DNA from 2 places in the Companilactobacillus sp. HBUAS56275 genome. Region 2 is predicted to be linked to the other one. Evidence: predicted binding sites of a transcription regulator. Region 2 holds the regulator's gene; the other holds the start of a gene.

Region 1 (15,847 bases), on a different contig from region 2:
GAATACTTAGCTGATTTTAAAGCACTTAAGAAACAAATTGCTGAGTATTTGAAAGAAAATGAAGATAAGAAAGCTTATCTCTTCGATTCTAAACTTTTGCACCGAATTCAAACTTATCTTGGTGGAAAGAGAACAGATCTGAATGGTAACAAGATTTATGGTCAATACGATTTAGTTAAAGAGTTAACTGATCATGCTCTAGAATCTGTTAAATGGCTAGAAGATATTGGAGTTAAATTTGACAAAACTCAAGTAACAATGCCAGTTGGTGCCCTTTGGAGACGTGGTCATAAACCACTTGGCAGTCAAGGATTTGCCTTTATTGAAGCTTTGAAGAAATATTTGGAAGATCATGATGGACAAATTATTACTGATACAGCTGCCAAACAGTTAATCATTGAAGATGGTCAAGTTAAGGGCGTTATCGCACGTAGTTCTGATGGCAAAAAGATTATTGTTCACGCTAAAGCAGTAGTTCTAGCTTCAGGTGGTTTCGGTGCCAATACGAAGATGTTGAAAAAGTATAACACTTATTGGTCAAATATTGATGACAATATTAAGACAACTAATTCTCCTGCAATTACGGGGGATGGTATTCGCTTAGGCCAAAGTGCTGGTGCTGAATTAGTCGGTATGGGCTTCTCACAAATGATGCCGGTATCTGATCCCGAAACTGGTGAACTCTTCAGTGGTCTACAAGTTCCACCACAGAATTTTGTTATGGTTAATCAAAAGGGAAAACGTTTTGTTAATGAATACGGTAGTCGTGACGAATTAACAAAAGCCGCCATTGATAATGGAAGTTTATTCTACTTGATAGCTGATGATGCAATTAAGGAAACAGCTTATAACACTAGTCAAGCTCAAATCGACAAACAAGTGGAACAAGGTACTTTGTATCGTGACGATACTTTGGAAGGTTTAGCCGAACAAGTTGGGATGGAGCCTGCTACTTTTGTTAAGACTATTAATGATTACAATTCTTACGTTGATAACGGAGAAGATCCAGAATTTCATAAGAGTGCTTTTGATCTAAAAGTTGAAAAAGCACCATTCTACGCTACACCTAGAAAACCAGCTGTTCACCATACGATGGGCGGTTTGAAGATTGATACTGATGCACATGTTATCAATGAAGATGAAAAAGTTATTCCTGGTTTATATGCTGCTGGAGAAGTTGCTGGTGGAATTCATGCTGGTAACCGTCTTGGCGGAAACTCATTGAGTGATATTTTTACATTTGGACGTATTGCTGCAAATAATGCTTTGAAAGATATGGAATCTTAAAAATACTGTAAAAGGTAGGTAAGCATCATGAGTAAGGAAATAAATCGTTGGCAAGTTTTAATCGCTTCAACTGCAATTCTGTTATGTACCGGAGCCGTTTATGCTTTTAGTGTTTTCGCTGGTCCATTGAGTGCTACTAAAGGCTGGAGTATGGATCAAATAATGTTAGCTTTTACCATTAATTCAGCTATCAGTCCGATTCCTATGATTTTGGGAGGATTTTTGACGGACAAAGGTTTATCTAAATGGTCCATTACAATTGGCGGAATTCTCTTTGGATTAGGATTCTTTCTAACTGGTTTAGTTACTAGTCCTGCAATGTTGTATTTATCATACGGACTAGTCGGTGGTTTAGGGCAAGGTTTAGCTTATTCAGGTTGTTTGAGCAATACGATCAAGTTATTCCCCGATAAAAAGGGCTTAGCTTCGGGTATTATCACAGCCGGAATGGGTGGTGCTGCTATTATTGCTGCTCCAATTGGTAATTACTTTATTGAAAATAATGATGTACTGTACGCTTTTAGAATGTTAGGAATTATTTATTTAGTAATTGTTTTAATTGCTAGTTTCTTCATTAAAGAAGCACCTATTAACTTTAAACCAGCCGGTTGGACACCAACAGCCCAATCTGGTGGAAAAGCTGTTAACAAGAATTGGCTAATGATGCTTCGTTCACCTTACTTTTATTTAATCTTCATGATGCTTTGTACCGGAGCTTTCTCAGGTTTGATGATAGCTTCTAATGCATCAGTTATTGGGCAACAAATGTTTAAATTATCTGCCGCTACTGCCGCATTTTATGTAAGTCTATATTCATTGAGTAATTGTGCCGGCCGAGTTATCTGGGGAACAGTTTCAGATAAACTAGGACGTAATTCAACATTGAATATTATTTTGAGTGTAATAATTCTAGCCTTTATCGCATTGGTAACAATTCACTCTCAAGTTGGTTTTGCATTAGGAATAATAGTTTTAGGACTATGTTTTGGAGGCGTCATGGGCGTCTTCCCACCATTGGTTATGGAAAATTATGGTCCTGCTAACCAAGGAACTAACTACGGGATCGTCTTTGTGGGCTATTCTGCAGCCGCATTCTTCGCTCCTAAAGTAGCTGTTAACATGGCCGCAAGTAATGGTGGAGATTTCACCAAAGCTTTTTATGTAGCAATTGTGGTGGCCTTAGTTGGTTTAGTAACAAACTTTGTTTATATTCAAATGAAAAAAAGAGCCACTAATCAACACGAGGTTGGAAAGATGGCTTAATTAAGTAATTTTTATCGAGTCTAGTTATAACTGGAAGAGATCGTAATTCTTAAATAAAAAATAACAGCTTCTATTAAGTATCCAAGACATGTATGTGCTTGAATCTCATAATAGAAGCTGTTTTTATTTGGATCTCTAGTTAAAAACATTTTTCACTTACTAAATCTTAAAGATTTAAATATTTGCTTTCAATGTAATAACCGTCGTCTAATTGGGCCCAAACACTGTAATTGTCCAATTGAACCAAAGTCTTAACAAAAACGGATTGACCGCCACGGAAATGTTGATTGTCCATATCTCCATAAGGCGTCTTCCAGGCAGTGACGAATTGATCAGAGTAATAAAGAATCTTGACCGAACGATTGATATTCATGCTGTCGATAACTGAATAAGTGTAGCTGATATTGCTAGCCGTTTCAGTTAAAGGACTTTTCAACATTTCTTGTTGAGAAGTAGGTTGTTGAAGAATCCTAGTCATTATGTGTTCGGTACTTGGAATCCAAGTGCTTCCACCTAGGTTGTACCAGATTGTACTATTATATGTCTCTTGAACGGCTCGATAAACTTTCCAGTCAGTACCGTAAGGCAAGTTCTTATCTAATGGAGTCTTACTAGTTGGCTCGTTGTAGACGTTGACGTTGTCTTTAGTTCTGATATACAAATTCTTTTTAACTTTGAATTCCCTAACAGGTAAAACATTATAAACGTATTCTTTTTCTTGGACTTTATCAGTAAATTGACCATGTGGATTCTTAGGTGAATGTACTAAAAAGTGATTAGCCTCTTGTAATGGATGTGAGTCGAATTGACGATTCAAGTCACCTACAAGATATTGTGGATCAGCGATGAGGTTACCGTAGATGTTACGGTGATAGACAATAACTGGAGCTGACAGTTGACTGGCATAAACTAAGTAGATCCCATCAGAATTAGGAATAAATGTCTGTTGGAAGTTAGTAACGGATGACAAAACATACCCAGGTATTTCTTGCCAAGGAATATCTAACTTATCTAGATAATGTCCCTTTATGGTAACTGGCTTAGAGATGTCTTTGCCTAAAGAATCAACATAGTGAACCTTGATCTCAACATCATCGCGAGCTATTTTTTTTACTTTAGGTGAGAGTACGTCATTTTCCATAGATCTTTCCCCGTTATGGGAAAAGTGATGATTATCATACTTTTTTCCCATAATAAATTCCCTTCTAACATTAGATTAGTGTAATTCTAACATTAAAAAAATGAGTAAATTCCCTTTATATAGGTATCTTAAAGATATTTAAAGGAATTTTTAAACTTTCTTAGAGAAATCATAGTGAACCATATTCTTAAAAATAAAGTTTCCTAAAATGAAATTATATATAACGCTCATATGATAATATTATATTGCTAATTACAGAAAGGGGTTTCATAATGCGGAAATTTAAGAAACGTTGGTTACTAATACTAGTGTTTATTTCCATATTGTCAGCCTCATCATTTAATAGACACTATAAAGAGGTCGGAGCGCAGGAAGAAGACACAACTGAGGTAGTGCCTTATAAAAAGCCTAGTGGTGATGCTACTAAATTCTTGGGTATTTGGTTAACAAGTGGATTTAACCTTCAGCCGGCATCAGAGACTTATCTCGAAGTTGGACAAACTAAAACTATTTCTGGTAACGCTGGACGTTCGATGGTAATGTATGCTCTTACTATTGGGTATACAAGTAAGAAATATCAGTGGTATAAATCTACTGATGGAAAGACCTGGAGTAAAGATACATCTAGTTCAGCCAAGAAAAAAACTTTAAGCATAACTCCAAGTGAAGTAGGCAAAACATATTATCAATTAGAAGTTTATTGGCAAATGCCAATAATTAATACAAAGGCCAGTTATTTATATTCCAATGTGGCGACTGTTAATGCAGTTCCTGAACCGGTAAATGCAACAGGGGTTGAAGTTACAGCTGATGATGATTATTTGTACAATTCATCAAATGATCTTGTCAACACTGAAACGACGGCCCATGCACATCCTGATCCCGCTAACTTTACAGGTACAGTTAGTTGGAGTGTTGATAATGAAAATTTAGCCACTATTGATAAAGAAACTGGGGAAATCGAAGCTAATACTTCCCGTTTATCTGGTGTAGTTAGAGTGACAGCCACTTTACATAATCCAAATGGTAGTACTATTTCTAATTTTAAGGACATCACAATTGGTGGTGGATTGGAAGATCAGACCGTGAATGCCGGTAAGACGGCTACATTTGATTTGCGTGGGAATATCGGTGATTTAGACGATAATGACGATGATGGAGAAAATAATAATAACTATACGGTCAAGTGGTATAAAGAGGATCCTATCACCCATACTCGTGAACAAATTCAAAAAGATGATCCTCAAGCATTATCTTACACAACGCCTAAGACAACACTGGATGATGACGGAACTTTGTTTTTAGCCATTATTCAAATCAAATATGCTGGTAAGACCTATTCATATACGACAAACGATGCTTTCTTACATGTGAAACCGGAAGGTGGACCAAATATATCTATCACTAATACTATGGAAAATAGTACATTTAATGATGGCACGAATACTGACAATATGTTATTTGGTGTAAACAATGGTGATCAAGTAGTTTACCACGATACTTTGAAAAATAATACAACAGGTGGACGTTTGAATGATGCTACTTATACATTACCTTTGAAAAATGGAACAACTGTTAAATCAGTTAAAATTGACGATGCTGAAACTGATAACTATAAGCTATCGAGTAATTCAACAACGAATGCAACGGATTTAGTTATTTCAGGATTGGCTTTCAATATCAATGAAAGTCATACTGTTGACGTTGAAACCGAAGTAGCGGGAATAGATAAAAAAGATAGTTCCGATTCGATTCCGTATATCACTGGTAAGGATGATGATGGAATTGCCTATCAAAAAATAGGGAACCAAAATATAATCAATTATACTTTGGATACCGTGGCAATTAAGAATGCCAATGACATTGATTATGGAACGTTGAATTCCGTCATGTCCGAAGGCACTTTGAACCGTCCAGACGAGCTAAATTTACCTAATAATCTTGTTGATATTGAAGATACAAGAAGAAATAAAAAGTCAGTGGTTTTAAATGTTGAACAAGTAGGTGAATTTAAGAATCAGAATAGTTCCGAAGTTTTGTCAGGTCATCTGAGGTTTTATAACGGTAAGACTTACTATGACTTGTTAAATAATCCGGTATCAGTCTATCAGACTGAAAATGATGAACCTTTGAATTCTCAAGGGTGGGGTCGTGATGAAGGAATCTTATTATATATGGATTCTAAAGTGAATACTGTTGGAACGTATTCGACGACTCTCAATTGGGAAATAAAAGATAGTGTATAAATGATTAAAAGAGCAAAATTTAGAAATGATTTTGCTCTTTTTTGTTGTTTCAATGGAAATGAATTCAGTATACTTATGGTACAAAGTAATCAAAAAAGTGAGGATACGATAATGAGGAAACGTTTTTTGCAAATTACTGTCGCCATATTCATGTTTGTTTTACTTGTAGGTTGTTCCACGAATAATACTAAGAATGCATCAGATAAAGTTAGCTCTTCAAAAGTTTTGAAGAATACAATAAAGGTTAGCGCTGATGATGCTATTAAGGTCTATCAAAAGAAATACCCTAAGACGGATATTACTTCGTTAGAGTTAGAAAAATCATTTAGAGGTCCTGTCTATAAAGTAGAAGGGATTGACGAATTAAGAGAATATCAAGTTACGATAAATGCTAAAAATAAAAATATAATTCAAAACTCTGAAGAGGAATTGGATGAAGAAGATCAAAATGAAACCACTCGTAAGAACGAGAGTCTTGATCTGGATAAGTTAATTAGTGTTAAGAAAGCTGCATCAATAGCTGAGAATGCTGCAAAGGGGGACAGTATCGAGTTTAATTTGGAAAAGGATTTAGGAACTACTTATTGGGAAGTTAAGGTTAAGAATGGTTCCCAAGAAAAAGAAGTTAAGATCGATGCTCAAAGTGGTAAGGTTTTGAAAGTTGAAAGTGATTAGATAGAAAAATGGCTATCAATTCTCGAAAGATAAAGAATTGATGGCCATTTTTACGTAGTTTATATATGTGAATGTAAAAAAGAAAGGAAAGGAACGTATGTGACCTATGGTCACATGCGTAAGATGCTTTAAGTGGCATAGCCACAAAGAAAAAAAGGAACGTATGTGACCCGTGGTCACATGCATAAGATGCTTTAAGTGGCATAGCCACAAAGAAAAAAAGGAACGTATGTGACCCGTGGTCACATGCATAAGACACTCTAAGTGGCGTAGCCACAAAGAGTGTCTAAAAAAATACAGACCCCGTTGGGATCTGTATTAGAAAGCACCACTATTATTCTTCGGTATCAGGTGCACTATACTTAGAAATTTTAATTTCACCTTTGACAATGCTTGCTTGTAGATCCTTATCCTTTGGATGATCAAGGAAGTAGTCAGCAACTTTGTCTTCAATTTGTTCTTCAATGACACGACGGAGTGGACGAGCACCCATCTTAGGGTTGTAACCTAAATCAACTAATTTATCTTTGGCATCCTTAGTTACATGGATACTTAGACCTTGGTCGGCAATCATCTTGTTAGTATCGTCGAGCATTAAGTCAACAATATTAAGTAGATTGTCCTTTGTTAGAGAGTTGAATTCTACGATACCATCAAATCTATTTAGAAATTCTGGTTTGAAGAATTCTGATAGTCTGTTCATAACTGAGTTTGTTGTACCACTAGCTTCAGCACCAAAACCAACATTTGCTTCTTGGAGCCCTTGTCCGGCGTTAGAAGTCATGATGATAATAGTATCCTTGAAACTAACTGTTCTACCTTGTGAGTCTGTTAAACGTCCATCATCGAGGATCTGCAAGAACATATGCATTACATCGGGATGAGCTTTTTCAATTTCGTCAAGTAGGACTAAGCTATATGGATTACGACGAACTTTTTCAGTCAATTGACCGGCTTCTTCGTAACCAACATACCCTGGAGGCGAACCGATCAACTTAGAAATTGAATGTTTCTCCATGTATTCAGACATATCGAATCTGATCATTGAATCCTCAGAACCGAATAGTTCACGTGCTAATTGCTTAGCAAGTTCAGTCTTACCAACACCGGTAGGACCAACGAATAGGAAGGAACCAATTGGACGACCTGATTTGTTAAAACCAACTCTATTACGACGAATAGCTCTGGCTACATCACCAACAGCCTTATCTTGGCCAATAATATGTGATTTCAAATCGGGTTCCAAATTCTTCAATTGAGCTTGTTCATTGGATTGAAGTTCACCAACAGGAATATTAGTTTTTTCTTCAACAACTTTTTGAATATCTTTTTCAGTAACAGTGTTATTGTCAGCTGGTTCGTTCTTAGCGCCATCTTTCATTTCTTGGAACTTTGTAACTTGATCACGATAGTAAGCGGCTTTTTCATAATCTTCATTACGAAGAGCGGCTTGCTTTTGAACTTCAGCATCGGAGATCTTGTTATCTAAGTCAGCCATATCGACATGATTGATTTGTAGATTCTTCTTAGAACCGGCTTCATCAATTAAATCGATAGCCTTATCAGGCAAGAAACGATCTTGAATGTAACGGGCTGATAATTCAGCAGCTGATTGAATAGCTTTACTTGAGAATTTTACATGATGATAATCTTCATATTTAGGTTGGATACCCTTCAAAATTTGAATGGTTTCATCAACACTTGGTTCATTTACTTGAACAGGTTGGAGACGACGTTCAAGAGCGGAATCTTTTTCAATTGTACGATACTCATTTAAAGTAGTAGCACCGACTAATTGCAGATCACCACGGGCTAGGGCAGGTTTCAAAACGTTACCTGCATCCATGCCGCCTTCAGCATTACCTGCACCAACAATCTCATGAATTTCATCAATGAATAGGATAATTTCCTTATTCTTTTGTAATTCATTGATTAGTTGTTGCATTCTTTGCTCAAATTGACCACGTACACCAGTACCTTGAACTAATGAAACTACATCCAAACGTACAACGTGTTTATTTTGCAACTTTTCAGGTACGTCACCGTCGACGATCTTTTGTGCAAGACCTTCGACAACAGCTGTTTTACCTACACCTGCTTCACCAATTAAAACAGGATTATTTTTAGTTCTTCTATTTAAAATTTCAATTACACGGTTTATTTCCTTGTCACGACCGATAACAGGATCAATTTGACCTTTTTTAGCAAGATCGGTTAAATCGACACCATATTGATCTAAGACTCCATTACCTCTAGGTCTACGGCCATTACCATTGCCGCCACCAGTTTGAGTTTGAGGACCTTGTTGCTCGAAAGCATTAGGTTGTTGAGCACCATTTAGGGCGTTAAACAAGTCTTCGAAACTAGAAAATCCACCAGATGGATTTTGTGCCATATTATTCATACCTTCGTTAGCTTGATTTCTTAATTTCTGATAACAGTCCTGACAGAGATTGATTTCTGTTCGTTGACCATTAACACTCGTGTACAAATGAATTGTCGCTTCATTTTTATGACAATTCTGACAAAGCATACGCACCCCACCTTTCCTTTTGCACAGGATACAACGGTAGTATATAATTAGCACTCGACTAATGCAAGTGCTAAGTCCTAAATTTTAGAAAATAACTTCTTCTATGGAAGAAAAAAATATTTTTTTCAAATTTGTTTGAAAAAGATTAATAATATAAACGCTTTCAGTGACGGGGGTTGTAAGCGTTAAACAGCTTATCACACTTGACTTATCTTGCTGTTTTTTAAGCAAAGCCCTTGTGAAAAATAAGAGATAATGGTAAATTAATTAGTGAATATTTGTAGTGTTACTACAGAATTTTATATTATATGGTGAGGTATTAATTATGGAAAAGAAAGATTTTCACATTATCGCAGAAACAGGTATCCACGCACGTCCAGCAACAATGCTAGTACAAGCAGCAAGCAAGTTCAGTTCAGATATCAACATTGAATTCTCAGGTAAATCAGTTAACTTGAAGTCAATCATGGGTGTTATGTCACTTGGTGTTGGCCAAGGTGCTGACGTTACAATCACTGCTGACGGTGACGATGCTGCTGAAGCAGTTGCAGCTATTACAGAAACAATGACAAAGGAAGGATTGGCAGAATAATGGTTAAAACTATTAAGGGAATTGCAGCTAGTGATGGTATCGCTACTGCAGAAGCATACCTTTTAGTTCAACCAGATTTGTCTTTCACTAAGAAAAGTATTTCAGATGCTGATGCAGAAATCAGCCGTCTTAAGGATGCTATTTCAACATCAGATGATGAGCTTACAAAGATCAGAGATATCGCTAAAGAATCTCTAGGTGAAGAAGAAGCTCAAGTTTTTGATGCTCATAAGGCGATTTTGGCTGATCCAGAATTTACGGGTGCAGTTGAACAAGAGGTTAAGGATCAAAAGGTTAATGTTGAACAAGCATTACATGATGTATCCGAAAACTTCATTTCTATCTTTGAAGGAATGACAGACAACCCATATATGCAAGAAAGAGCAGCCGATGTTCGTGATGTTACAAAGCGTGTCATGGCTCACTTACTAGGAGTTGATTTACCAAATCCAGCATTGATCGACCATGAAGTTGTTATCGTTGCTCATGATTTAACACCTAGTGATACAGCTCAATTAAACAAAAAGTATGTAAAAGGTTTTGTTACTGATATCGGTGGTCGTACAGCCCACTCAGCTATTATGGCACGTTCACTAGAATTGCCAGCTGTTGTTGGTACTGACACAATCACTAAAGATGTTAAAGCCGGAGATACAGTTATTATTGATGGTTTAAGTGGTGCAGCTATTGTTGATCCTTCTGATGAGGATATTAAGAAGTATCAACAAAAAGCTAAAGACTTTGCTGAAGAAAAAGCAGAATGGGAAAAATTAAAGGATGAAGCCACAGTTACTGCTGATGGCAAACACTTTGATATTGCTGCTAATATCGGTACTCCAGATGACCTACAAGGTGTTATTGAAAATGGTGCCGAAGGTATCGGTTTGTATCGTACAGAGTTCCTATACATGCAATCAGAAAGTCTTCCAACAGAAGAAGACCAATTCAAGGCTTACAAGAAGGTTCTTGAAGGAATGAAAGGTAAGGCTGTCGTTGTCCGTACTATGGATATCGGTGGTGACAAGCATTTGCCATACTTACCACTTCCTGAAGAAATGAACCCATTCTTAGGTTACCGTGCTATCCGTATCAGTTTGGATAGACAAGAAATCTTCAGAACTCAACTAAGAGCTTTGCTTCGTGCATCTGCTTTTGGTACATTGCGTATCATGTTCCCAATGATCGGTACATTGCAAGAGTTCAGAGATGCTAAGAAGGTCTTTGAAGAAGAAAAAGCTAAGTTAGTTAAAGATGGTGTAGAAGTTTCTGACGACATTCAATTAGGAATGATGATGGAAGTTCCAGCCGCTGCTGTTTTAGCAGATCAATTTGCTAAGGAAGTTGATTTCTTCAGTATTGGAACAAACGATTTGATTCAATACACAATGGCTGCTGATCGTGGTAATGAACATGTTTCATACCTATATCAACCATACAACCCTTCAATTTTGAGATTGATCAAGCATGTTATTGATTCAGCTCATAAAGAGGGCAAGTGGGCTGGTATGTGTGGTGAAGCTGCTGGTGACAACACAATGGTTCCATTGCTATTGAGCATGGGTCTTGATGAGTACTCAATGAGTGCCACATCAGTTCTTCGTGTAAGAAGTTTGATGAAGAAGTTGAGCACAAAAGATCTTGCTACATTGGCAGATCGTGCTGTTAACGAATCAATCACTAACGAAGATAACAAGAAACTTGTTGACGAATACGTTAATAAAAAATAGTTAATTAATAGAGTCCGCTTAGCGGGCTCTTTTTTTTGTCCAAATAAAAGCTATATCATGATACACTTTTAGTAATCAAAGAAATGGGTGTCCTAATTAATGAAACTAAAAGTTCTATTTGTAATGATAATGAGTGTCTTTTTAATGAGTGGCTGTCAAAATAAACCATCAACTCACAATCAACGGGTGAAGACAGAACAACGTAATAATACGATAAAGATTAACCAAAAAAATTGGAATAAAAAGTTAAAAGATGTAAAGGTATTAGATCAAAATGAATATAAAAATGCCTTTATTAAAATTCCAAAAGGTTATGATGATACGGCGACTACATTAAAGAGTTTAGAGAATGGCAATCAGTATTTAATTGAAGGACAATTAATTAATCTAACGTCAATGATAAGTCGTCCCATAGCTCCTGAGACGAAGGCAACGATATATGTTAGTAAAGTTATCAGTGGTGATAAAAGTCTTCAAGGTAAGACTATTAAAACGGTTTTTGCAGGAGGATTAACCAAAGGTAAGTATCTATATGGTGATTATGGAATAAAAAATTCTCAGAAAACTATTTACTATCCAAGTGCTACATTTCCTATGCCTAAAATTGGTAGTCAGCTGATTATGGGAATTGGAAATTATCATCCCGAGAATAACCAACAGCAGAAGATGTATCAAAAATTTAATTTGAATACGGGTAATTTTTATACCATCAATAATCCAGAGACGACTTTTTGGGTAAAAGTTAATGGTAATTATCAAATTAATAATCCGGCTTTCAATAATAGTGCCGCCAAACATAACTTTAAAAATATTTATAAATTGACCGATAAATTTAATCAAAAGTAGAATTTTTATAAATATGTTACGCTAGTAGAAGCACTATCCACAGGGAGGGGAAATAATGAAAAATAAAGTTATCAGAAATTTTTTGATTTTCATTGGAATCTGGATCGTCATTACCAGTGTTATCAACCTAAGTCAGCATCGAGGGATTTTCAGCAACTTTCCGTGGGAAATTTTATTGATTTTCTTATTAGCGTTAATTCAAGTAGTGTCGGAATTGAGCAAGCGAATTGTTTATGGTATATATTTCGTCGTTTATTTCATCTTTATGTTATTAACCGGTGGATATTACAATTGGACTTCATTGATCATTTTCGGATTGATGGCCATTTTTATGTCAGCAATTACGTATTTTGTGGGAACTCAATTTCGCTATGGTGAAGTTCTTAAAAAATGATTTTATCGGATTTAAAAATAAGGAAGTATTGAAATATCGGAAAAAAACGAAAAATAACAAAATCAAAATTTGGTTTTGTTATTTTTTTGTTTTTTAATTGCGATAATTTGAGTAAAAACTTATAATGTAATCGGTTTCAACTTATTAAAATAATAAAGAGGACAGAAAAATGGATGAGGATACTTCTAAGGTCGTTTCAGTGGAAATGTTGCCAGACCTTTCTTTGGTAGTTGAATATAGCGATGGCACTAAGGAATATACTAAGAGTATTTTTGGTGAAGATACAACCAGACCTGATGGTTCTTCAAATAATAAATAATATAAAATTTGATTTTTTTGAATTCCCTATCAATTTCACAATAATTAATTCGGCGTGATAGAATTGAAGAATGTTGAACGTCTTACAGTGAAGAGGGGGATTCAAATTCTTAAAATACAAAATGGCATCAGCAAATTTATTTTAGGCGTTTTAGCAATATTTACGACGTTAGTTTTAATCAAAATGTCAATGTTTTATGCTGAAAATTATGCGACCGTTAATCGAGCCTTTAATTGGGGAAGCTTGTTATTAGCCTTGATTTTGGTTGGAGCGGTTGGCTACTTTTTAGTTAAAGTCAATGACCGTAATAAGAAAATTAATATATCTATTCTATTGGGAATGTTGCTCATTTTCATGATTGTAGCAACGACTTGGATTTTAGTGGTACCGCAGACCCAGTTGAGTGATTTTGGTAATTTCTGGACTCGAGTGCCAGGAGTTTTCAATGGGGATAAGCTTTATAAAACCGATAATGATTATTTCTCGCGTTTTGCTTATCAATCGGGTTACATGGCCTATGTTTTAGGTGTTGTAAAGATTTTTGGTTATCATATTTTTGCAATTCAATTTTTGAATGTAATTTATCAAGCACTAATTTTACTTTTCACATATTTATTAGTTGTGAAAATTTTTGAAAATATTAAGATGGCACGTTTAGCAGTGTTACTTTTGATGATCGATTTAGATTGGTTTGCTCTAAATAGTCAGGCTAGCAACCAATACTTAGGGTCACTGTGTTACTTATTAACATTTTATTTGATTATGCAAGACAAATTGTGGGCTTACATTTTATCGGGCGTTACGTTGACAATTGGCTGTCTAATTAGACCTATTGGCCCTGTTATTGTGGCTGGAATCGTAGTCTTTGCGCTTCTTTATACAATGTTTGAAAATGGTAAATTTAATTATCGAAAACCATTGAAAATTTTGTTATCGTTAATGGTTTATTTAGTTCTATTTTCATTAGCAGGCTGGGGAATTAAAGCGTCAGGTCTGAATGCTTATGGATTGTCAAATTATGACCCTGAGTGGAAGTTTGTAACCGGCCTTAACTATCAGTCAAATGGGACCTATTCTCCGGATATGGACCGTTTAATTGATGCTAGTAAGCCTCGTAAAGTGATGAGTAAGAAAGAAAAAGCCGCTTTGCGTCAGGAAATAACTTATTTGAATAAAAATAATAAGTGGCTGAGTTTATTTATCAACAAGGTCGGTGGATTATGGTCACAACGGACAATGGCAACAAACTTTACCGGCTATAGTCAAAATCATTCCGCTAAAACTGTTGAGCGAGTCGATTATTTGGGTTACGTAGGTTCGATTATTTTGATAATCCTTTCTTGGATCGGTTCGTTTGTACTGTTTAAAACTAAATTCAGCAACAATCTTTACTTGTTGCTTTTGCCAATGTTGGCTTTTGCAGCAGCTCAGCTGTTGATTGAGGTTCAGGGAAGATATCGAATTGAATTTTTGCCGATTATTGCAATTTTGGCAAGTTTAGGATTGTATCGACTTATTAAAGAAAAAGATTTTTGATTTTTGACAACTATCCGTTGAAAATAGATTTTATCAGTAGTACTAGAAAACTTTCGTGTCGACTGTTTATGGTCGATGTGAAAGTTTTTTATTTAAAAGTATTCTTTGAAACAGGATACAGGACATTCTCGTTCTTATTAAATTTTTCAATAGGATTCCAAAAAAATTCTAGCTTCAATCGTTCGTCTGGCAATTGATTGACCAAGTCAAGGAAAAAATTTGAGTCGGGATACTTGAAATTTGTCCCAGAGTTTAAATTAAAAAAATCATTGCTAAGCAAAGTTGAGAGATATTAGAATAGTAATTGCGACTTTGAATTTTTAATTATAAATTAATATCCGAATTGGATATTTTAATTTTTTAAATTGCCTAAATATCAATACGCAAAAACTATTCCTAAAATGTCAATAGAAATAGTTGTTCACTATATATTGTTATCAGAAAAGATTAAGGGTACTATATATTGTGTTATTTCAAATGTGTGGAGTGAATATTAATGAATACGATTAATAAAATTATTTTATCAGACGACTTTATCGATGAAGTTAAAAAAACAATTAAACCCCACTGGGGCGAGTTAGGCTGGGTTACGTATAAGCGTACTTATGCCCGCTGGATTCCAGAACTTGGACGTACTGAGAATTGGTCAGAAACAGTTAAACGTGTGATTGAAGGTAACATCAACCTTGATCCACGTTTGAAAGATGGTTCATTAACTGAGGAACAATATGCCAGCTTAGTTAATGAGGCTCAAAATCTTTATAAGTTGGTTTACGGTTTAGCCGCAACACCATCAGGTAGAAATCTTTGGATTTCCGGAACGGAATATCAACACCGTAATGGTGATGCTTTGAACAATTGCTGGTTTGTTGCCATCAGACCACAAAAGTATGGTGACAGTCACATTGTGCCTTCTTACTTAAAGCAAGATCAATTAGCCGTTTCAATGCCATTTTCATTCATGTTTGATCAATTGATGAAGGGTGGCGGTGTTGGTTTCTCTGTTGTGCCAAGCAATATGAAACTAATGCCTATCGTAGACAATAAAGTTAACTTAACAGTCATTATCGGCAAAGAAAGTGCTTCATACGACGATTCAATCGCTGCCGGTGCTGTTGACCGTGATGATTGGTTAAAGAGCCATGAGCTTGAGAATACACGTCATTATGAACTTCCTGATACTCGTGAAGGTTGGGTTGTTGGAAATGCCAATATGATCGATGCTCACTTTAACGATACTAATGACGGTTTGAAAGATGTTGTTTTGGATATTACAAAGATCCGTGCT
Region 2 (15,847 bases):
TGCTAATCCATAATCCACTGAGACCACGCGAACTTTACCAAAATCTGCCAATGCTTCACATGGATATTCAACATTGTCCAAACTACCACCAAAGAAACCGCCACCGTGCATGAATAAAATTGTTGGTAAGGTTTCATTAACTAGTGATTTTTGTAAATAGACTCGAACATTAATACCATCATAATTTGTATCAGTGATACTCAATTCGTGTTGATTCGTGTGATTAGCTTTTTTCCAGCCCATTGATGAACGGATATCTTCAACCGTAACTTTGCTATCAACTGCACTACCAAAGTCACCCGTATTAGTTTGTTTGATAGAATCTTCCAGCTCTTTTTTAGCTTTAGGATCGAGATACCCTTCTGTATCTTTTCCAGGCACTAACTTCATTTGATAATCTGTATTTTTAACATTAACCTTTTCTAACAAAATACTTTCCTCCTTGAACGACCTTTTGATAAATAAGTGTAAAAATGGCAATCAACAATAAGAAGCCAAATCCATATGCAGCGACTCTCATGTTCATATCTGGTTGTTGACTGCCCATTAAACCAGACAAGTAATTGATCAAAGTTGGTGAGATGAAAACTCCAACATTAGTGAATATCAACATAACTGAAGAAGCCAAATTCTCTGAACCTTTTGGAGCAATCGTGTTAATAATCGTATAGATAAATGGAATTACCAAGGCAAATCCTAAACCAACAATTACCACACCAATAGTTACGTTGGCAATGCTTGCTGCTCTGGATAAAATTGCAAAACCAATAGTCATTAATAAGAATCCGATCATCAAAGTGTATTGCTTCAATAATTTATGCACGAATCCGTAAACAAAACCAATTGCCATGGATACTAATGTGAAGACACCTAGAATTGTAGCTGCCTGACTGCCTGTACCCATATTTTTATACGTCAACAGATCGGCTAGTTTAACTGTAACTACCATGAAGAAAGCATAAATAAAGAATGTCATCACTGAAATTAGAATGACCGGCAAATTAATTTTTTGGTGAACTGACTTTTCATGCTTAACTGATTTAGTTTCAACGTTAGGAATCACTAATCCAAAAATAATCATGATAGGCAATGCGATTGCGTAAATAATAAAAGTTGCATGCCAACCAAAGGCAATTAGATAACCCACCAAAAATGATAAAATCGAACTTCCTAATGAACTAACTGAGCTTTGAAAGCCCATCATTGTTGAAAGTTCATCACCTCCGTAAAAATCAGAAATCATGCTGATTGCTAAAGAGTTAAATAAACCAATTCCGACTCCCAGTAACAACCTAGAAATAATAACGACATAATAATTGTTTGAGAATACTGGGGTTATTCCAAATATTAATGCAACAACAAGTCCAAACATTACAGTCTTTTTTTGACCTAGGAAATTAACTAAAACACTACTGATAAAAATACCAGCAATAATACCTAAATTAGGAATTGTCGAAATAGTTTCAATGGCTGAAGCTGATTGACCAGTAAAGGTTTTACTCATCAATGGTATTGCCGCAGCAATGTTAGGAGCTGCCATTAACAACATCGAGATCGACAGTAAAGCAAATTTAAACAGAAACGATTTAGTATTAATTTTCGTCATCGTACCACTCCTTGTCTTTCTTAAGAACAAGTTCATTGTACGATGTAACCGTTTACTGTAAGCGATTAATCACAACCACTTTTAGGTCATTTTATGACCTTTTTAAATTAGCTCGATATTTTCCTGGTGTTTGCTTATAAATTTGAAGAAATAGTTTGCTGAATGATTTAGGATTAGAAAAGCCCGTCAAATCAGAGATGACCGCAACATTTTTGTCAGTATTAGTTATCATCTCATAGGCCTTTTTTAATCGAATGTAATTTACATATTCCATTACACTCATCCCCATTTGTTTGCTAAAAGTCCTAGACAGATAACCCGTACTCAAATGACCTGCTTGAGCTATTTCATCTAACATTATTTTTTCACTGCTGTGTTGATTGATGTAGTCAATTACTTCTGCCAATTTATGCAATGTAGGAATTCTTGGAAGCCCATGAACTGTGCTTTTATCGTGACTGCAATACTTTAGTAGGTCATGTAGAATCAAGAACATATCGCTCTTTAATTGTAAATTACGATATTCATCCTTTATTTGGCTATGCTGATAGTACAAATATAAGTCATGCTTGATTATTGCCACTTCTTCTTTTTTCTCGGGAAGAACAAACCAATAATTTTCATAATTCGGAATCTCTTTGATCAAAATTTCATATGGAATTAAAAATGTTAAAGCTAAAGTATTCTTGTTTGCGTTCATATTATCAACGGAGTGAATTTCGTTGGAATTGATAATCAAAACATCCCCTGATTTAGACTTAATTTTTTTACCACTAATAGTGAAATCGGCCGTTCCCTTGATCGAATAATCAATTTCAATAGCTTGATGCCAATGACGTAAAACATCTCCATTAGCAAAATGTTCAGTATGAACTATTAATTTTAATAATTGCTGGCTTGGTTCAACTATCTCGTGGCGATACATAGCTTTTCCTCCAAAAAAAATAATCGTGAATCATCACGATCATTTTACCAATACATATATCTAGAATAAATACTCCAAATCGCTACCCGCTGTTGGATAAGCTAAAATTTCTTTCTTAACATCAGCGTGAGTCATCTTTTGTTCAATTGCTTTGGTCAAGAGATTGATCATACTGTCGGCTTCATTGCTCAAAACCGTCGCACCAATAATTTGGGACTGATCGTTTAACACGACTCTGATCATCGCCTTAGGTTGATTAGTATGACTGTAAGTAAACCAACTAGTTACATCTTGATCGATAACCTTAGCACCTGTTTGTTCACCTACTTGAGCTAGTTTAGGACTGCCATAAACAACAGTTGGCACTAATGGCATCTTAATATCATCTGTAGTCTTGCCTAAGATGAACTGACTGACATAATCAGCTTCAAAACCTGAGACGGGTGTTAACTTTGGTGTTTTAGTTGAAACAACATCCCCAATGGCAAAAATTTTATCATTGCTCGACTGCATTTTCTCATTAACAATCACACCATGACGGTCTGTTTGAACATTTGCTTTGTCCAAGTCCAAAATATCAACGTTTGGAATTCTACCAGTAGCTCCAATGATCAAATCACTAGTTAGACTGAAGTCATCAGCTTTTAAAGTCAATTGTCCAGCAGACTTGATAATCTCTTGAGTATCAACGTTAAAGTGGAACTTAACACCTTTATTCTCTAATTGTTGGACCAATTCTTTAGCATATTTTTCATTGAAAGCCTTCAAAGGACGATCATTGTGGTGAACGACATGGACCTCTGCACCAGTGGCATTGGCAATTGTAGCTAATTCAAAAGCAATGTAACCTGCTCCAATAATCGTGATCGTCTTGGGCATCTCTTTGAGTGACATGAAATCGGTACTGGATAACAAGTATTCTTTACCAGGAATATTCAAATAGCTAGGACGTTGACCAGTTGCAATAATAAAATGATCAGCCTGATAAGTAGCCTCATTGACACTTATTTCTTTTTCTGAGACAAACTTCGGTGACCCATCAATCGTCGTAATTCCAGCATCGATAGCACCATTCTTGCTACCTTCCGAAACTGGATCGGTGAAAGTTTCCTTGAATCGTTCCAACTCTTCCCAGTTAACATAAGGAACATCACTAAAACCCTTACCTTTTAACTGAATCATTCTATCTCTAGCTTCAACAGCACTGAGCAAAACTTTTTTGGGGTCACATCCACGGTTAGGACAAGTTCCGCCCCATAAATTATTCTCAATCAAGGCCACATTTTGGCCTGATTCACTCAAATCGTAGGCAGCAGCTAATCCGCCTGGGCCAGCACCAATGATAATCGTATCAAATTTTTCCATAGAGAATCCCTCCAAATAAAAAAGCGCTTATAATGTAACGACTAATTACATTATAAGCGTTTATTTAATTTTTACTGTCATCTTTGCCTCGGTTAAGATCAAGAACTGACATGAAGGCTTCTTGTGGTACAGATACCTTACCAACTTCCTTCATACGTTTCTTACCAGCTTTTTGCTTGTTCAATAGCTTATCACGACGAGTTCTATCACCACCGTATAACTTAGCGGTAACATCTTTTCGGTAAGCTTTAACATTTGAACGAGCCACGATCTTATTACCAATAGCAGCTTGAATTGGAATTTCAAACATTTGTCTAGGAATAACTTCCTTCAAACGAGCCACAATATCACGACCACGTTTTTGGGCAAAGTCTTTATGAACGATAAAGCTCAAGGCATCAACTGGTTCACCATTAAGCAAAATATCCATCTTAACCAATTCACTTGGTTCATAATCGTCAACATCATAATCAAGTGACGCATAACCTTTAGTGTTAGATTTCAAATCATCAAAGAAATCAAAGATAATTTCAAGCAACGGTAATTTATAAATCACATTTACTCGATATTTATCCAGATAATCCATGGTTACGAATTCCCCACGTTTACGTTGGCACAGTTCCATTACCGGACCAACAAAGTCTTCAGGAACCATAATTTCAGCTCTAACAAACGGTTCACGAATTTCCTTAATATCAGCTGCGTCTGGTAACTCAGCTGGATTATCAACGATGATTTCTTCACCATCAGTTTTTGTAACATGATAATCAACAGATGGTGAAGTTGTGATCAAGTCTAAATCAAAATCACGTTCCAAACGTTCTTGGACAACATCCATATGCAATAATCCTAAGAAACCTACACGGAATCCAAATCCTAAAGCTTGCGAAGTTTCAGGCTCATATTCCAAAGCTGCATCGTTTAGTTGCAACTTATCCAAAGCTTCGTGTAGATCTTCATACTTGGCATTATCAACCGGATAAAGACCAGCATAGACCATTGGTGTACTCTTACGATAACCTGTCAAAGGTTCATCTGTTGGATTATTTGCTAAAGTAACCGTATCACCAACTTGAGTATCCTTAACTGTCTTAATAGCGGCGGTAATATAACCTACATCCCCAGCCATCAAGTAATCACGCTTGACCGCTTTAGGAGACATCACACCAACTTCAGTGACTTCAAAGGTCTTCTTATTACTCATCAATTCAATTGTGTCTCCGACCTTTACAACGCCTTCTCGAACACGTACATCCAAGACCACGCCACGATAACTGTCATAAACCGAATCAAAGATCAATGCTTTGAGTGGTTTGTCCAAATCACCTTCAGGAGCTGGAACGTCAGAAACGATTCTTTCCAACAATTCATCGACACCAATACCAGTTTTAGCACTCATTAAAACAGAAGATTCAGCATCAATTCCGATTGTTTCTTCAATTTCTTCTTTGACTTTGTCTGGTTCGGCTGATGGCAAGTCAATTTTGTTAATAACTGGAACAATTTCCAAATCATTATCAATTGCTAAATAAGCATTTGCCAAAGTTTGAGCTTCGACACCTTGAGCAGCATCAACGACTAACAAAGCACCCTCACAAGCAGCCAATGATCTTGAAACCTCGTAGGAGAAATCCACGTGTCCTGGGGTATCAATCAAGTGGAAAATATATGTCTGGCCATCTTTAGCCTCATATTCAAGCTCCACCGCGTTTAGTTTAATAGTAATTCCTCGTTCACGTTCGAGATCCATGTCATCTAGGATCTGAGCCTTCATCTCACGTTTTGAAACCGTCTTAGTTCTTTCCAAAATTCGATCAGCAATCGTTGATTTACCATGATCGATATGCGCTACGATAGAGAAATTACGAATTCTTTTTTGTCGTTCTTTTAATTTATCAAGATCTAAATCCATAAATTATTCCCTTCTATCAGAAATTTATCATTCTTTCTATTTTACACTATTGTACTACTATGTTCTAGAGCATTGCCTCGGATATTCACTGTTGTACTGCCACTTCACGACTAACATTGCGATATTGAGTTGGCGACATACCCTTATGTTGCCGAAATTGCTTCATAAAGTAAGTATCGTACTCAAAGCCAGTAGCCAAAGCTATATCATTCAAAGTCATTCCCGTATGGGTCAACATTTGTTCAGCAATACTTAACCGATATGATAGTAAATACTGCATAGCAGTTTGATTGACACGTTGTTTAAACTGTTCATTCATCGACACACGATTCAGATGTACTAAGTCTGTTAGATCATCTAATTTTATCGGTTGTGAATAATTCATATGAATGAACTTTAAAGCAATATCTATTGCTGATTGCGGATGGGACTCTTTTAACTGCAGTAAGAGATTAAATATTTGAATTAAATACTGTTTGATACGACAAACCCACAAATCATCGCTTTGAGCACTAACTTCCATTCCCATAGTAAAAAACCACTGCAAAAATTTAGGATAGATCTTTGCATCAAGTGAAATGATTCGATCATACCCTGCAAACAAAGACAGACCCTTCTTAATATGTGGCGTATTAGGAACATTGATATCCTTTAATTGTGAAACACGAACTGTCTCCAGAAAAATCGGATCAAAACAAAAAACTGAGGCATTGATTTTTGAATCAATCTTTAAATCATCATTATCCTGCAAGCATAAGACACATGGAGACTCTAATTGAACAGGATACCCGTTTAAAGTACCTAATGTTTTATTCTCAGTTATTAATGCTAACGTATATTTCTTATTTAAGACTAACTTCTGTAAATCTTGATGAGAATAGAAATCTATTTGCACAACTCGATCTTTATGTCTATCTACCTGACTCATATTTATCTCCTACAAATAGTATAGTTAAGCCCTTCATTTATGACATTGTTGGTCAATCCATTTCTCGTTAAGATTACACCTGTAATAAAGAGATGGAGGTCATCAATATGACAGTAAAAATTGGAATTAACGGATTTGGTCGCATTGGCCGTTTAGCTTTCAAGAGAATCAGCGAACTAAAGGACAGCAATTTAGAAGTCGTCGCAATCAACGATTTAACTAACGCTAAAATGCTAGCACAATTATTGCAATTCGATTCTGCTCACGGAAAATTTGAACACGAAGTCAAGGCAGATGGAAATGATATTTTAGTCGATAATCAAAAAATTCGTGTTTACGCTGAACCAGATGCCAGAAAAATCCCTTGGGTAAAAAATGATGGTGTGGATATTGTTCTTGAATGTACTGGTTTTTATACTTCTACTGAAAAATCACAAGCTCATTTAGATGCCGGTGTGAAGAAAGTTTTAATCTCTGCTCCAGCTGGCCAAATGAAAACCATCGTCTACAACGTCAATGATAGTACATTAAATACCAACGACAAAATCATTTCAGCAGGTTCTTGTACAACTAATTGTCTAGCTCCCATGGCTTATTTTTTGAATCAGGATTTTGGTATTAAAGTCGGGACTATGACGACCGTACATGCCTATACCTCGACTCAAATGATCCTCGATGGACCAGTTCGTGGGGATAACCTAAGGGCTGCTAGAACCGCTGCCGTCAACATCATCCCTCATTCATCAGGTGCTGCTAAAGCTATCGGTCTAGTTATTCCCGAATTAAATGGCAAGTTAAAGGGACATGCTCAAAGAGTACCAGTCATCGATGGTTCTTTAACTGAATTGGTTACCGTTTTGGACAAAGATGTTACCGTTGAAGAAATCAATAAGTCCATGCAACATCATACTCAAAACAATCCATCCTTTGGCTACGATGATAGAGAAATCGTATCTAGCGACATTATCAATTCTACCTATGGTTCCGTCTTCGACCCTACTCAAACAGAAGTAACTCAAGTCGGTGACCTAAATCTAGTAAAAACAGTTGCTTGGTACGACAATGAATACAGCTTTACCTGCCAAATGATTCGTCTTCTTAACAAGTTTGCTCAAATTTAAAACATAAAAAATAAGAACTTACAAATTCAAAATTGAATTGTAAGTTCTTATTTTTATTCGCCTTTAAAAGCGTCTCTTACTTTATTGAAAAAGTTACTATCTTTTTCTTTAACCTTATCGCCACCAGCTTCAGCAAATTGTTTCAAAGCATTACGCTGCTCACTAGATAGCTTACGAGGTGTAACAATATTGACTGTTACCTTTTCATCACCGATACTCTTGCTGTTTAGAACCGGAGCACCTTTTCCACGTAATCTAAATGTTGTTCCTGTTTGAGTACCACTTGGGATATTCAACTCTACAGGTCCATGAACGGTATTAACTTTAATACTGTCACCCAATGTCGCTTGTGGGAAACTGATATTTACTGATGCATAAATCGTTGAGCCATCACGTCTAAATTCTTTGCTTGGAGCAACGTGGAAGACAATATACAAATCACCGTAAGGTCCACCGTTAGTTCCGGCTTCACCTTGACCATCTAAACGCATCTGTTGTCCATCTTCAACACCTGCTGGAACAGTAACTTTAAGTTCATGCTTTTCATTTACCTTACCTGAGCCATGGCAAATATTGCACTTCTCTTTAATTTCCTTACCAGTACCATTGCAGACATCACAAACAACTCTTGTACGCATACGGCCAAGTGGAGTTTGACGATCTACTTCTACATAACCTGAACCATGACACTTGGAACATGTTTCTGGATGTGTACCAGGCTTAGCACCTGAACCACCACAAGTTGAACATTCCTCTTCACGGTTATAAGAAATGTTAGTCTTCTTACCGAAAACTCCCTCTTCAAAAGTCAAATCCATGCGATATTGTAAGTCGGAACCTTGTCTTGGGGCATTAGGATTTTGACGAGCAGAACCGCCGCCACCAAAGAATTGACTAAAGATATCTTCAAAGCCACCGAACTGATCACCAGCACCGGCACCACCGAAGCCGCCAAATCCACCTTGGCCACCATTCATACCGGCAGAACCATATTGATCATATTGAGCACGCTTTTGTGGATCTTTTAATATTTCATAAGCGGCATTAACTTCCTTAAACTTATCTTCAGCATCAGGTGCTTTATTCAAATCAGGATGATACTTTTTTGAAAGTTTACGAAATGCTTTTCTTATATCGTCATCAGAAGCGTTTTTATCAACGCCTAGTACGTCATATGGATTTCTATCTGCCATTAAATCACCTTTGCATGACAGGACAATTAAGTCCTATTCCTTTTTAACGCTCAAAAGAGCAGTTATGTTCTTACTATACCATAATTGGTTTTAGTAATTAACCGACTGCTCTTTATCACAATTATTATTTCTTATCTTTATCAGGATCTACTTCTGAAAAGTCGCCATCAACTGTATTGTCATCGCCTGACTTCTTATCATCAGCTGAACCTGCACCAGTAGCACCGTCGCCACCAGCTTGTTGTTGTGCTTGTTGAGCTTGTTGATAAAGTTTTACAGAAAGATCTTGCACGATCTTGTTCAAATCGTCACGCTTCTTCTTCATGTCTTCAAGGTCACCTGAGTCTTGAGCTTTCTTCAAAGCATCACGAGCATCTTGGGCTTTCTTGATTTCATCGTCAGAAACTTTGCCTTTAACGTCTTTTAGAGTCTTGTCTGTTGCAAACAATGTTTGTTCAACGTCGTTCTTAACATCGACTTCTTCCTTACGCTTGTTATCTTCCTCTTCGTGTTCCTTAGCTTCCTTCATCATCTTATCAATTTCTTCATCGCTCAAACCTGATGAACTCTTGATAGTGATCTTTTGTTCCTTATTTGTTCCCATATCTTTAGCAGAAACATTTACGATACCATTCTTATCAATATCGAATGTAACTTGGATTTGAGGTACACCACGAGGTGCAGCAGGAATATCTGTTAGTTGGAAACGACCTAAGGTCTTATTGTCAGCAGCCATTGGACGTTCACCTTGTAGTACGTGAATATCAACAGCACTTTGGTTATCAGCAGCAGTTGAGAATACTTGTGACTTGCTTGTTGGGATAGTTGTATTTCTATCGATCAACTTAGTGAAGACACCACCCATTGTTTCGATACCAAGTGATAGAGGTGTAACATCAAGTAAAACAACATCCTTAACATCACCAGAGATAACACCACCTTGAATAGCAGCACCAAGGGCAACGGCTTCATCAGGGTTGATTGAGTGATCTGGTGTTTTGCCAGTCCACTTAGCAACAGCATCTTGAACAGCAGGGATACGTGTTGAACCACCATTTAAGATAACCTTATCGATATCACTGTTTGTCAAGTTAGCATCCTTCAATGCATTATCAACAGGGATCTTTGTTCTTTCAACTAAGTCAGCTGTTAATTCATCAAACTTAGCACGTGTCAATGTTTCTTCCAAGTGAAGTGGGCCATTAGCACCTGATGAAATAAATGGAAGACTGATTGATGTTTGAGCAACACCTGATAAGTCCTTCTTAGCTTTTTCAGCGGCATCCTTTAATCTTTGAAGAGCCATCTTGTCTTGACTTAAATCAACGCCATTCTTAGCCTTGAATTGTTCAACTAACCAGTCGATGATCTTTTGGTCAAAGTCATCACCACCAAGACGTGTATCACCATTTGTTGAAAGTACTTCGAAGACACCATCACCTAATTGAAGGATAGAAACATCGAATGTACCACCACCAAGGTCATAAACAAGAACTTTTTCGTCACCCTTGTCATTATCTAGACCATAAGCAAGTGCTGAAGCTGTTGGTTCGTTAACAATACGTTGAACGTTCAAGCCAGCAATCTTACCAGCATCCTTAGTAGCTTGTCTTTGTGAGTCATTGAAGTATGCAGGAACTGTGATAACAGCATCTGTAACATCTTCACCTAAGTAGTCTTCAGAGAATTTCTTGATGTGTTGTAAAATGAAAGCTGAAATTTCTTGTGGTGTGTATGACTTGCCGGCTACAGTAACTTTGTAACCTGCTTCACCCATGTGACGCTTGATTGATGAAACTGTATCTGGGTTAGTGATTGCTTGACGCTTTGCAACTTCACCGACTTGGATTTCACCATCTTTGAATGCAACGACTGAAGGAGTAGTTCTTGCACCTTCTGGGTTTGTAATAATCTTTGGAGAGCCACCTTCAAGAACGGCTACAGCAGAGTTTGTAGTACCTAAATCAATACCAATAACTTTTGACATAAACCTTAACCTCTTTTAATTTCTTTATTTAATTACTTACTATTGAGCGACAACGACCATTGCTGGACGAAGCACACGATCTTCTAACTTATAACCCTTTTGTAAAACTTGAACGACTGTATCCTTCTTATGCTTATCATCAGCAGGAACAGTTTGAACAGCTTGACTATTTGCTGGATCGAATTTCTCACCAGCATTGTCAATAACAGTCACATGGTTATCCTCAAGGGCCTTAGCCATATGCTGTTGAACCATCTCAATACCCTTTTTGAGTTGTTTTGATGCATCATCGTCAGCATCAACTGCAAGAGCACGTTCAAGATTATCAATCACGGGAAGAATCTCAGTTGCTAATTTTTGACCATCATATTTAAGAATTCCTGCAACTTCTTTACTATGACGTTTGTTCATATTTTGAAGTTCAGCTTGAGTTCTTAAAAGATTGTCTGACAACTCATCATTCTTGGCTTTAAGATCTTTGATTTCTTGATCTTTGGGATCAATCTTAGCATCCTTTTTAGCTGACTCTTTATCGTCAGTTTTCTTATCAGTCTTTTGAGCTGCCTCTTTAGCAGTCTTCAAATCTTGATCTTTTTCCTTATCTGCCATTACTTCCTCCTAAATTTCAAGAATCATCATACCTTGAATAATAATCAATTAATCTTTTGGCCAATTCAACTCTGAATTCACCAAGTAAACCTATCAACTGTGAATAATGCATTGTTGTTGGTCCTAATAAAGCAATAACACCTTTACCATGATGACCAACATCATAATTAGCAGTGATAATACTGTAATTCTTTAACGCATCACTCCCAAGCTCACTTCCCAGACGAACTTTAATACTGTCATCAGAAATGCTTGGATCAATTAATTTTCTTAAATCAGTACTCTGATTGATGATTGAGAACAACGACTGAACTTGCGATAAATCATCGTTATTAGCGTAATTTAACAAATTCAATTGTCCATCAACATAATACTTTTCAGCACCAGCTTTTCTAAAGAGCTGATCCATCATATCCAACAGACCATCTGTTGAATACATATATTCTGAAAGAATTGCTGGAACATCGGTATGTAACATTTGAATAACCTTAGGTAAAGGTTGTCCAACTAATTTATCATTCACAATATTCACAATTTTTTCAATTAATGAAGTATCAAAATCATCATCGATTGTATAAATATTATTCTCAACATTATTATCACTTGTGACAATGATTGCCATAAGTTGATGTGGATTCAAAGGAACGATTCTAAAGCCCGTTAAAAGGACTGAACTGCTCTCTGGTCCTAATGTGATAGCTGTATAACTAGTTAAATGAGATAAAATCTTGGCAGATTGTTCGATAATATCATCAATTTGATGATATGTTTTACCAAAGTCATCGTCAATTCTCTGTGCAATATCTTGCGGTACACTAGTTGGCTGTACCAAATGATCCAGATAATAACGATATCCCATCGCTGAAGGAATCCTACCTGAGGAAAGGTGAGTTTTCTCGAGGTAACCCACTTCTTCAAGCACTGCCATTTCATTTCTGATTGTCGCAGAACTTACATGAAAAGGTAATTCATTCATCAATGTCTTCGAACCAACCGGCTGGCCGGTATCTGTAAATATGCGCACGACTTCTCTCAAGATAGCATCTTGACGTTGTGATAGCATTATACCGTCCTCCTTTTTAGCACTATTCATACCTGAGTGCTAACAATGTAAAATATAACAATCTATCCCTTTAGTGTCAAGTATGCATACTTAATTTTTAAAATTATTTGCTGAAAAAATAAGCAGCACCTACTTTGGAGTCCAAATCCCTAAGGAATTAAATTCTTCATGTAGATGTTGCTTATCATTCTCATTTCTTTTGTAAAGCTGCAATGGAATTAATCTTATCAAGCTTCAATTGTTCAACCAAGCCTTTTGCCCCGTCGAACTTAACTTCTCCACGTAAATACTTGACCCACTCTAAAGCTACATGTTCACCATAAATATCGGCATCAAAATCGAAAATATTGGTTTCAATTGTGACACCTGTATTTTCTTTAAATGTGACGTTGTAGCCAACCGAAGTCATGGAATCATACCAAGTATCGCCAACTTGAATTCTCGTCGCATAAACTCCAATTGAAGGAATTACCTGATCTCCTTTGGTTGCCAAATTGGCAGTGGGGTAGCCCAAGGTTCGACCGCGCTGAAGTCCATGAACGATTGTTCCCTGATTTTGATAAGTGTAGCCCAAAAATTTATTAGCCTCTTCTACTTTGTCAGTAGCAATAAATTTCTTTATAGCACTGGAGCCAATTTTTCGATCATCAATAACTTGTTCCGGAACCGTTATAATCTCAAACCTATCCCGTGAATACTGCGACAAAGTTTGCATGTTAGCAATATCTTTTTTACCGTAAGTATAATCAAAACCAGCCACTACGAACTTAGCTCTCAAATTGATCATATATTGATCAACAAACTCTTGCGGCTTCAATTGCGCAAACTCTTGTCCAAACTCTACAAAGTAAAGTCGATCTACTCCGAGTTTTTCCACCAATTCAGCCTTTCGATCCATAGTTGAAAGATATTTATAATTTTTTTCATGTTGATATACCGTTCTAGGAGAACGATCAAAGGTCAGCAAAACTGATTGTAGACCATGTCTTCTAGCAAGCTCCACCCCTGTTTTGATAACTTTTTGATGACCAAGATGTACTCCGTCAAAAAAGCCCATGATCAAAACTGTATCCTCAGTAGGAAGCTGCTGCACTAGAAGTGGATGTTTAACTTTAGTAATCTGCATTTTCAATCTCTTCTACTTATTATTTAGTAACATTAAATCTGGAATCCACATATCCCTTACTTTATCATACTTGTAAAGTGCCTTAGTCACGCCAGCTCTTTGCACACGTAATTGATCTTCCTTATCAGAATCAATTTCCGGTTCCAAAAAACCACCATGTGAAACCCGTACTTCCCATTCCTCATCAGTTAATTCGTGTTTTGGAACATTACTTAAGACTTCATCAATTGATTTCAAAAAGCTTGTATCATTCTTATCAAGCATCTCTTCAATTTGTCCCAGAGTAAAAGTTTCATCAATTGAAAAGCCAGCACTCTTCACACGTGTCAATTGTGACATGAATGCAGGATAACCTAAGATTTTACCAAACTCCACTGCTAAAGTTCTAACATAAGTTCCTTTAGAACACTTAACGTGGAATTTGAGTGTCTGGTAACCTGTCTTCTCGTCAAAAACAGGATCACCCATGATATAAAAATCATAGATGTGAATTTGGCGTTTAGGACGTTCAACTTCAATGCCCGCACGAGCGTATTCGTACAGCTTTTTACCATTGACCTTGACCGCTGAAAACATTGGAGGAATTTGAGTCAAATCACCTGTCATTTGTTGAAAAACTTGATTCAAATCTTCAACAGCAATCGGCTGACTCAATTTCTTTTCTTCAACAGTATCCCCTTCACGGTCCTCAGTTGTAGTTGATCTACCTAATGTGATCTCACCCTCATACTCTTTAGGAGAGCCTGTAAGAGTGTTTACTAGCTTAGTAGCCTGTCCCACACAGATAGGTAAAACTCCGTCTACTAGTGGATCTAATGTCCCTGTGTGACCAATTTTTTTAGTATGCAATACTTTTCTTAATTTATAAACATAATCTGAACTAGTTTGTCCAATTTCTTTATTTAATGGAATTACTCCGTCCATAATAATCTCCGTATCTAAAATGTCATTAACAATGATTTTACTAGTATTTTTATAGAATGAAAAGAAGTTGTAAAAAAGTGTGGGAGTTAAACTAAGGTAAATACTAACAAATTAAGTGTTATGTTGCCGTCGGTAGTAGAAAATCTGTGGGCCACTGGAACGTGGTGGACACGACTTAGAGCTAATAATTCCGCACTTTGTGCGTAATCATGGATCTCTAAGCTCGGTCTTCTACTAACCTTGCTTCGCAAGCTAAGTAGAATCTCACCACTGAGGGCCCACAGATTTTTTACTACCGACTAGACACTCGTTTCTAATATTATCGAAAAAAATACAGCAGTTAGATATCATCTAATCTTACATGGTTAAAATATAAACTTTTAAATTCTAAACCAAAAACAGACCCATTAAGTATTTCAAGACACGCAAATATGCTTGAATCTCTTAATAGAGTCTGTTTTTTAGTATCTGGATTTTACAATGATTAATAAACAAGGCCGGATTTAGTCCGGAACAACAAGAAAATTGACTCAGCCATGAGATTCCCTTAGCAATTTATTACTTAGGGAAAGGCCGAGCTTGGAAATCCATGATTTTGCGCGAAGTGCAAAATTATTAGTTTCAAGTCGTACCCATGGCGTTCCAGTCAAATTTTCTTGTTGTGGAGGACGGCACCTTAAGCACATCCCCCCAAACCAAAAAAGATAGGAAATCCACTTTCGGATTTACCTATCTTTTTTATATCAAATTGTATTAACGGTTTGCTTCATCCTGATGTAACTTAGCAATTAACTTATCGATCTTTTCACCGTAGCGAACAGATTGATCTTGCTTAAATTCCAATTCAGGTACTTTATATAACGTTAATTTCTGACCCAATTCTTTTCTAATTAGTCCAGTAGCCTTATCTAAGCCAGCTTGTGTCTTTTCAACATCACTAGCCTTTTCTGATAAGATGCTAAAATAAATGGTTGCTTGTTGCAAATCACCAGTCATCTCAACACCAGTTACTGTAACTCCTTGAACTCTAGGATCACGAACACGTTTTAAAAGAATATCGTTAACTTCTTTTTGAATCTCTTGTTCAA

Evidence for each region. The regulator HrcA, encoded in region 2, represses chaperone genes, less so after heat shock. The targets are predictions, from matches to a motif close to TTAGCACTCNNNNNNNNNGAGTGCTAA.
Region 1: U8526_RS07270 (ATP-dependent Clp protease ATP-binding subunit) is a predicted target of HrcA. The motif match lies at 9,193-9,219, and genes of this name have one in related genera.

Annotation. Positions count from the first base shown of each region.
Region 1 is NZ_JAYKKK010000003.1:149,829-165,675, reverse strand. Features, by position in the region: gene U8526_RS07295 (flavocytochrome c) at 1-1,287, shown strand, start outside; gene U8526_RS07290 (L-lactate MFS transporter) at 1,315-2,550, shown strand; gene U8526_RS07285 (MucBP domain-containing protein) at 2,717-3,691, opposite strand; gene U8526_RS07280 (hypothetical protein) at 3,964-5,937, shown strand; gene U8526_RS07275 (PepSY domain-containing protein) at 6,049-6,612, shown strand; gene U8526_RS07270 (ATP-dependent Clp protease ATP-binding subunit) at 6,947-9,145, opposite strand; gene U8526_RS07265 (phosphocarrier protein HPr) at 9,471-9,737, shown strand; gene ptsP (phosphoenolpyruvate--protein phosphotransferase) at 9,737-11,464, shown strand; gene U8526_RS07255 (hypothetical protein) at 11,564-12,310, shown strand; gene U8526_RS07250 (hypothetical protein) at 12,366-12,704, shown strand; gene U8526_RS07245 (hypothetical protein) at 12,874-13,023, shown strand; gene U8526_RS07240 (ArnT family glycosyltransferase) at 13,087-14,559, shown strand; gene nrdJ (ribonucleoside-triphosphate reductase, adenosylcobalamin-dependent) at 15,056-15,847, shown strand, end outside.
Region 2 is NZ_JAYKKK010000001.1:568,704-584,550, forward strand. Features, by position in the region: gene U8526_RS02595 (alpha/beta hydrolase) at 1-429, opposite strand, end outside; gene U8526_RS02600 (MFS transporter) at 413-1,606, opposite strand; gene U8526_RS02605 (AraC family transcriptional regulator) at 1,698-2,531, opposite strand; gene U8526_RS02610 (dihydrolipoyl dehydrogenase family protein) at 2,592-3,896, opposite strand; gene lepA (translation elongation factor 4) at 3,961-5,808, opposite strand; gene U8526_RS02620 (helix-turn-helix domain-containing protein) at 5,894-6,736, opposite strand; gene gap (type I glyceraldehyde-3-phosphate dehydrogenase) at 6,844-7,857, shown strand; gene dnaJ (molecular chaperone DnaJ) at 7,911-9,050, opposite strand; gene dnaK (molecular chaperone DnaK) at 9,175-11,037, opposite strand; gene grpE (nucleotide exchange factor GrpE) at 11,077-11,646, opposite strand; gene hrcA (heat-inducible transcriptional repressor HrcA) at 11,663-12,709, opposite strand; gene ribF (riboflavin biosynthesis protein RibF) at 12,900-13,835, opposite strand; gene truB (tRNA pseudouridine(55) synthase TruB) at 13,848-14,759, opposite strand; gene rbfA (30S ribosome-binding factor RbfA) at 15,513-15,847, opposite strand, start outside.